DNA from 2 places in the Lysobacter yananisis genome. Region 1 is predicted to be linked to the other one. Evidence: riboswitches for the same ligand, from Rfam matches in the RefSeq annotation. Region 1 holds a riboswitch; the other holds the start of a gene.

Region 1 (4,207 bases):
CGGGTGCGCGCGCGCCGGCAGAACCAGGACACCGGCGGCCACACCGAGGTCTGGGTGCAGCGCCTGGACGGGCGCATGGACCGCGAAGCGGTGTTCCTCGGCGGCACGGCCGGCGCGATGTGCGCGGAGTGGCGGCGGCAGTGAGGCCGCGGCGGTAGCGACCGCGCCAAGCGTCGCGGACGAGGGTAGGGCCGCGTGCGTTCACGCGATCAACCTTGCGCGGCCGAGCGCTTGCAACGGCCGCGTCGCTGGTTCGGATCGCGCGGAAGGATCGCCGCCGGCCCAGCCATCGCACCGTCGAAGCGCAAGCGCGCATCGGGCGCTGGCGCGCCGCGACGGCGGCGCACGCGAACGCAAGCGCTGCTCGTACCCCGCCGCGGCGATGCGTGCGGCTATCGCCGCCGCACCGCCGACGGCCCGGCACCGCCACCGGCGGCGCCGAGCCTGGGACTCCCCGGGGTCAGGGCGACAAGGTGAAGTTCTTGCTGTAGGTCGTGCCGTTGTAGGCGACCTCGAAGCGCCAGACGCCCGCCGGCCCGCTCGGCGCGAAACTGCTCCAGGTCCAGTTCCACCACGACGAGGCGTAATGCGGCGCCGGGCCGTTGTGCGTCCACGAGGCGAACACCGTGCCGTTCGGCCGCAGGATCCGGTACTGGCTCTGCTGGCCGTTGAGCTGGTCGCGGTAGAACGCGCTGAACGAGGCCTGCTGGCCGTAGCGCAGCGCGGTGTTCTCGTTCGGACTCTCCGCGTTCGGGCACGACGCGAACGCCGGTTGGGCGTTGCCGACGATCAGCTTGTTGATCGCCGAGTCGTAGTACGGCCGCTGCGCGGCCCAGGCCGAAGACAGATTCAGGCCGTTGCACGAGCCGGCGTAAGGATCGATGAGGTTGGCGTTGGCGTCGTAGACCTCGAAGTGCAGGTGCGGCTCGGTCGAACTGCCGGAACTGCCGACGATGCCGAGGTACTCGCCCTGCGCCACGCTCGCGCCGACGCCCTTGGCGGTGACCGAGCCGTTCTTCATGTGGCCGTACCAGGCGACCGAGCCGTCGGCGTGCTGGACGTAGACGGCGTTCCAGTTGTTGTTGTTGACCGAACAACTGCGGTCGAAATTGCCGTCGTAGCGGCCGACGATGGTGCCCGCCGCCGCGGCGATCACCTTCACCTGATTGTTGTCCATCTTGTACCAGGAGAACGGCCACAGGTAATAGTCGGTGCCGCGATGGCCGTCGTAGCTGCGCGCGCCGCAGCTGTAGTCGAGGACCTGGCCGGCGCCGGCCTGGTCGACGTAGTTCGAGATCGCGTGATAGCCCGGATCGGCCAGGCCGTTGTTGAGCGCCAGCGGCCAGGCGAAACCGCCGAGCGAACGCGCCGAGGATCGCGGCGCGGCGGCGAGCTTGAGCTTGCGCGCGTTGTCGCGGATGTCGTTCCAGGCGCGCTGGCGGAACTGCGGCGACAGATGCTCGCCGTGTTCGGCCACCGCATAAGCGCCGCCGGCGCTGGCATTGGGCGCCGTGCCGCTTACATCGCGCGGCGCGGCGTCGTCGGCTGCCGACGCCGGGAGCGACGAAGCGGCGAGCGCGAGGGCCAGGCACAGCGCCGGCGCGCCGCGCGCGCGGCGGGCATTCGCGTTGTTCGAGGCGCGGTGGTGTTCGGGCATGCGGTTCTTCCTGAGCATGTGGTTCTCCTTGAGCAGGCCGCGACGCGGCGTGATTCGCGCTGTGGGCCGGCGGCGCGCGGACGAGCGCGGACGTCCCGGTGTTGCCTGCAATCAGGCCGCCTGAGGCCCTTATACGCGCCTTCGCGCGCAGCCGGGCGCGGCGTCGATCCCGCCGATCGGCCAAGTCGCGGCGGCGGTGCGATGTGCAATTCAGGTGGATGAAATGGCGCTCGCCGGGCGCGCGGTTCATCGCGTCGCGAACGCGCATTCGCCGTGTCGCAGCGCCGCGCGCGTCGGTCGCGGCGCGATGCCCGCCGCGCGTCGCCGACGGCGCGAACGAAGGCGCCGGCCGGCGACCATACCGCGGCGCAGCTTGTGGCTGTCGCCGCCGAACCACTACACTGCGCGCGCCACAGGTGTCCTGCCGCCCGCTCCAGCGAGCGCGCAGGGTGAAACGGGAAGCCGGTGCGGACGCGAGTCCCATTCCGGCACTGCCCCCGCAACGGTAGGCGAGTTACAGCCGGCATCGGCCACTGCGCGAACGCGCGGGAAGGCGCCGGCGGGACGCATCCGCGTCGCTCGCGAGTCCGGAGACCGGCCTGTGGCGGACGTCGGGACGGCGCACGCGGCTTTGCCGCGGCCCGCGCCGCGGCGTTCTCCTCGGGCGTTGCGGCGGGCGACCTGACGAGCGGATGCGGTGCGGCGCGCGTGCGCCCGCCTTTCGCCCGGTCTTCGTTCGCGCAGCGCCTGCCTTCGCGGGTGTGCGATCCGGAGACCAACATGAACGACATGCACGCAGTCGCGACCGACGTCGCGACCGTCAAGCTGCTGATCGACGGCGAGTTCGTCGAATCCTCCACCGCGCACTGGCGCGACGTGGTCAATCCCGCCACCCAGGCCGTGCTTGCGCGCGTGCCGATGGCGACGCCGGCGGAAATCGACGCCGCCGTCGCCGCCGCGCAGCGCGCGTTCAAGACCTGGCGCAAGACGCCGATCGGCGCGCGCGCGCGGATCTTCCTCAAGTACCAGCAGCTGATCCGCGAGCACATGGGCGAACTGGCGGCGATCCTCACCGCCGAACAGGGCAAGACCCTGCCCGACGCGGAAGGCGATGTGTTCCGCGGCCTGGAAGTGGTCGAGCACGCCGCGGCGATCGGCAACCTGCAGCTGGGCGAACTGGCCAACAACGTCGCCGGCGGCGTCGACACCTACACCCTGCTGCAGCCGTTGGGCGTGTGCGCCGGCATCACCCCGTTCAACTTCCCGGCGATGATCCCGCTGTGGATGTTCCCGATGGCCATCGCCACCGGCAACACCTTCGTGCTCAAGCCGTCCGAGCAGGACCCGCTGGTGACCATGCGCCTGTGCGAGCTGGCGTTGCAGGCGGGCATTCCCAAGGGCGTGCTCAACGTCGTCCACGGCGGCGAAACCGCGGTCAATGCGATCTGCGACCACCCCGACATCAAGGCGGTGTCGTTCGTGGGTTCGACCAAGGTCGGCACCCACGTCTACCAGCGCGCCTCGCTCGCCGGCAAGCGCGTGCAATGCATGATGGGCGCGAAGAACCACGCGGTGGTGCTGCCCGACGCGAACAAGGAGCAGACGCTCAACGCGCTCGCCGGCGCCGCGTTCGGCGCGGCCGGGCAGCGCTGCATGGCGGCCTCGACCGCGGTGCTGGTCGGCGCGGCCAACGACTGGATCGCCGACCTGGTGGCCAAGGCGAAGACGCTCAAGGTCAACGCCGGCACCGAGGCCGGCACCGACGTCGGCCCGGTGATCTCCTGCGCCGCGCGCGAGCGGGTGGAGGGCCTGATCGCCTCCGGCGTCGAGCAGGGCGCCACGCTCGAACTCGACGGTCGCGCGCCGGCGGTGCCGGGTTACGAACGCGGCAACTTCGTCGGTCCGACGATCTTCTCCGGCGCGGCGCCCGGCATGCGCATCTACGACGAGGAAATCTTCGGCCCGGTGCTGGTGATCCTGCGCGCGGAGACGCTGGACGAGGCGATCGAACTGGTCAACGCCAATCCCAACGGCAACGGCACCGCGATCTTCACCCAGTCCGGCGCGGCCGCGCGGCGTTTCCAGGAGGACATCGATGTCGGCCAGGTCGGCATCAACGTGCCGATCCCGGTGCCGGTGCCGCTGTTCTCCTTCAGCGGCTCGCGCGCGTCCAAGCTCGGCGACCTCGGCCCCTACGGCAAACAGGCCGTGACCTTCTACACCCAGACCAAGACGGTCACCGCGCGCTGGTTCGACGACGACACGCTGGGCCACGGCGTCAACACCACGATCAGCCTCAAGTGATGGCCGCGGTCATGGACTGGCAGGTTCATCCGGCCGCGCCGACCGGGCTCAGCGAAGAACAGGCGGCCTACCGCGAGGCCGCGCGCGATTTCGCCCGCGCCGAACTCGCGCCGCATGCGGCGCACTGGGACGCGCACAGCGTGTTTCCGCGCGAAGCCATCGCCCAGGCCGGCGAACTGGGCTTCTGCGGCTTGTACGTGGACGAGGCGGCCGGCGGCTCCGGCCTGACCCGGCTCGACGCGGCGA
Region 2 (4,207 bases), 2.1 Mb from region 1:
GTTGTCGCGGTAGCCGCCGCGGCTGTCGTTGCGCGGGTCCAGCCAGGTCGCGCTGGCGCGCAGGTCCCAGCCGGCCACGCGCGTGTCCAGCGCCGCTTCCAGGCCGCGGATGCGGGCGCGGTCGACGTTGCCGGGCAGGCCGATGGAGGCGTCGTAGGCGATCAGATCGTCGATCCGGGTCTGGTAGGCGTTGAGCGACCACACCTGGCGGCCGCCCTCGCCGAAGGTGCCGCGCAGGCCCAGTTCGAAGCTGCGCGAGGTTTCCGGGCCCAGGTCCGGATTGCCGTACCCCGGGTAATACAGCTCGTTGAAGGTCGGCGCCTTGAACGCGGTGCCGTAGCTCGCGGTCAGCCGCAGCGCGTCGGCGAAGTTCCAGCCCCACAGCACGCTGCCGGTGGTTTCGCCGCCGAACTGGCTGTCGTCGTCGCGGCGCAGGCTGGCCTGCAGCGCGTGCGCGCCGAACTCGCGCTGGTACTGGCCGAACGCGCCGCGCAGCACGCGCGCGTCGCGCTTGTAGGCGGTGTTGCTTTCGACTTCGTCGCGCTGCCAGTCGAAGCCCAGGCTCAGCAGGCCGCCGCCGAGGCCGAGGTCGCCCTGCAGCGAGCCGAGCTGGCGGCGGGTGTCGAAGGTGCTGGAGTACTTGCCGTCCTTGTATTGCTCGCTGAGGTCCCAGCTGCGGCCGGCGTTGAGGCTCAACGCGAGGCGGTCGCTCGGGCGGTAGCGCAGCTTCGCGCCGGCGACCTGCTGGACGGTGTCGGCCTGGTTGTTCTGGCTGCCGTCGTATTCGTTGTAACCCTCGGCTCGAAACACCCGCGCCTCGCCGTCCCACTGCTCGTTGAAGCGGTAGCCGCCCTGCAGGGTCAGCGACGAATTGCGGTAGCCGTCGCGATCGGGCGAATAGGTGAAGCAGCCGGCGCCGCCCGGCGACGGCTTGCCGCGGCAGGCGTCGATGCCGTCGGTGTCCTCGTGCGCGGCGTTGATCGAATACCAGCCGCGCTCGCCCTTTCCGGCCACGCCGGCGGACGCGCGATGGGTCTTGTTGCTGCCGATGCCGACGCTGAAGCTCGGCGCGAACGGCCCCTGCGGGCGGCGGGTGAAGATCTGGATCACGCCGCCGATGGCTTCCGAGCCGTACAGGCTGGAGAACGGGCCGCGCACGATCTCCACGCGCTCGATCTGCTCGACCGGGATGTCCTGCAGCGAGGCGCCGCCGCTGGTGGCCGAACCGAGCTTGATCCCGTCGACCAGCACCAGCACGTGATCGGATTCGCTGCCGCGCAGGAACAGCGAGGTGCTTTTGCCCGGCCCGCCGTTGTTGGCCAGCGACGCGCCCGGCGTGCCGCGCAACAGGTCCGGCAGCGACGAAGGCTGCAGGCGCTCGATGTCGGCGCGGTCGATCACGGTGACCGCGGCCAGGGTCGCGTCCTGGGTCTGCGCGGTGCGGGTGGCGGTGACCACGACCTGGTCGAGATCGACCGCCGGCGCGGCAGGGGCGGTGGCGGCCGCGGCGGACAGGGCGATGGCCAGGGCCGGCGCGAGCGCGCGGCGCGGGGAACGGACGAAGCGGTGCTGCATGGCCTGCGGGTCTCCAGGGCCGCGCTCTCCCGCGCGGCCGACAAGGGTCGGGACCGGCGCGAAAACAGCGCGGAAGGACACGCACAGGCGCGCTCGCTCCGCCACCAGGCCCGCCGCCGGTCGGTTCGCGCTCCAGGCCGGTCTCCGGGCTTGCGAGTGGAACCTGTCGAGCGTCCTTGTCCGAGGTTCCGGCGCCGCGCCTTCCCATGCATGAAGCACAGTGGCCGTTGCGGTGCGTGGACTCGCCTACCGTTGCGGGGGCAGCTCCGGCTTGAGCGCGCGGACCGTTCTGGCGAACAGACCCGCGGCGCGACCGGATTCCCGTTTCAATCGCCGGACTGTGCCGGCGATCACCTTGAGCGCGCGCATCTTAACAGTCGCGACGCCCGGGCGAGCGAACGGCACCGCCAGCACGCGGCCCTGTTTCGGACCGGTCCTATTCAATCGTCGCCGCATCCGCGGCCATGCTGGCGGCGGGCCTGCGTGCGATCGGGCCCCGCGCCACACCCCCGATCCTTGTTCGTTTTCCGGCCGCCGGCTCGCCGCGCATATGCGACCGGCGGTTCTTTTTGCCCGCGATCCGCGGCGCAGCGCCGAAAACGAGGCGCCTACCACTTTTTGATTACTTGCGTTAGCCGGTTCCTGGCCGCTTCATTGACCGGGTTGTTATGACCGTGTTAAACCCGGATGACATCGCTGTCAGTCCCCCATGCAGGAGTCTTCATGCACGCCAGCCGCACGCTCGCCCGCCCCGGTCTCCGCGTCCGCCACCCGCTCGCCCTCGGCTTGGCCATCGCCTTGAGCCTGACCGCCGCCCCCGCCGTCCTGGCCCAGCAACCCGCCCAGGCCGACGCCAAGACCCTCGACCAGGTCATCGTCACCGGCACGCGCGTGTCCGACCGCACCGTCGCCGAGTCGACCGCGCCGATCGACATCATCACCCCCGAGACCCTGGAAGCCACCGGCACGGTCGAGCTGGCGACCGCGCTGTCGCGCGCCCTGCCCTCGCTGAACTTCCCGCGCCCGGCGATCACCGACGGCACCGACGCGGTGCGCCCGGCGCAGTTGCGCGGCCTCGCGCCCGATCAGGTGCTGGTGCTGGTCAACGGCAAGCGCCGCCACACCACCGCGCTGATCAACCTCAACGGCAGCCAGGGCCGCGGCTCTTCGCCGGTGGACCTCAACGCGATCCCGATCGCCTCGATCGAGCGAGTGGAAGTGCTGCGCGACGGCGCGTCCGCGCAGTACGGCTCCGACGCCATCGCCGGCGTGGTCAACGTGGTGCTGAAGGGTTCCGGCAGCGGCGGCTCGATCGCCGCGCGCTACGGCCAGTACAGCGCCGGCGACGGCGAGCAGTACCAGCTCTCCGGCGACCTCGGCCTGGAAGGCGAGCGCGGCTGGCTGCGCCTGGCCGCGCAAGGCGGCCACCAGGACAACACCAACCGCGCGCGGCCGTTCCAGGGCGTGGTCGAACAGCGCTACGGCGATCCGGAGATCGACCACGGCGCGTTCTCCTACAACGGCGAATTCAAGCCGGTGGACTACCTGTCGTTCTATTCCTTCGGCAGCTACAGCGAACGCGACGTGCTGTCGAACGGCTATTTCCGCTTCGCCGCCGATCCGCGCAACATCCCCTCGATCTATCCCAACGGTTTCCTGCCGCAGATCCACAACGTCAGCAAGGACCGCGCCGCGGTGTTCGGCGTGCGCAGCGAAACCGCCGGCGGCACCCAGATCGACCTGAGTTACAACTACGGCCACAACGGCCTGACCTTCGACATCGAGAACACGCTCAACCGCAGCCTGGGCCCGAGTTCGCCGACCAAGTTCTACGCCGGCGCGCTGGAAGTGACCCAGCACGTGTTGAACCTGGACTTCACCCGCCCGGTGGACTTCGGCTGGAAGTACCCGATCACCTTCGCCTGGGGCGCGGAATGGCGCGGCGAGGAATTCAGCCAGCGCGCCGGCGAGTTCCTGTCCTACGCCAACGGCGGCGTGCCCGCGTCCAACGGCCAGGTGCTGCCGGGCGCGCAGGTGTTCTCGGGCTTCCGCGCCAGCGACGCCGGCGAGTTCGACCGCCACAGCTATTCGTTCTATCTCGACGTGGAAGGCGACCTGACCGACAAGTTCTCCGCCGGCCTGGCCGCGCGCTACGAGAGCTACAGCGACTTCGGCGACACCACCTCGGGCAAGCTGTCGGCGCGCTACGCCTTCACCGACGCGGTCGCGCTGCGCGCCACCGTGTCCACCGGCTTCCGCGCGCCGTCGCTGCAGCAGCAGTACTTCCAGTCCATCGCCACCAACTTCATCAGCGGCGTGCCGTACGAGATCGGCACCTTCCGCGTCGACAACCCGGCCGCGGTGGCGTTGGGTTCGGAACCGCTGAAGGCAGAGGAATCGACCAACTACAGCCTGGGCCTGGTGCTGCAGCCGGCCGACGGCCTGTACATCACCCTCGACGCGTACCAGATCAAGGTCGACGACCGCATCCTGCTGTCGGAGAACCTGACCAGCACCGCGGTGCGCAACTACCTGCAGGCCAACGGCTATCCCGGCATCGGCGGCGGCCGCTATTTCACCAACGCGGTCGACACCAAGACCCAGGGCGTGGACCTGATCGCGACCTACGGCT

Evidence for each region. A riboswitch is a leader RNA that binds a small molecule or an ion and turns the genes downstream of it on or off. The one in region 1 is predicted to bind cobalamin.
Region 2: linked by a shared signal. The riboswitch ahead of btuB (TonB-dependent vitamin B12 receptor) and the one ahead of RDV84_RS03575 (CoA-acylating methylmalonate-semialdehyde dehydrogenase) in region 1 are both predicted to bind cobalamin.

Annotation. Positions count from the first base shown of each region.
Region 1 covers NZ_CP133568.1:827,063-831,269, reverse strand. Annotated here, with positions in the region: gene RDV84_RS03585 (DUF2188 domain-containing protein) at 1-144, shown strand, start outside; gene RDV84_RS03580 (M23 family metallopeptidase) at 461-1,675, opposite strand; cobalamin riboswitch at 2,055-2,274, shown strand; gene RDV84_RS03575 (CoA-acylating methylmalonate-semialdehyde dehydrogenase) at 2,447-3,961, shown strand; gene RDV84_RS03570 (acyl-CoA dehydrogenase family protein) at 3,973-4,207, shown strand, end outside.
Region 2 covers NZ_CP133568.1:2,953,141-2,957,347, reverse strand. Annotated here, with positions in the region: gene btuB (TonB-dependent vitamin B12 receptor) at 1-1,575, opposite strand, end outside; cobalamin riboswitch at 1,694-1,948, opposite strand; gene RDV84_RS12505 (TonB-dependent receptor plug domain-containing protein) at 2,299-4,207, shown strand, end outside.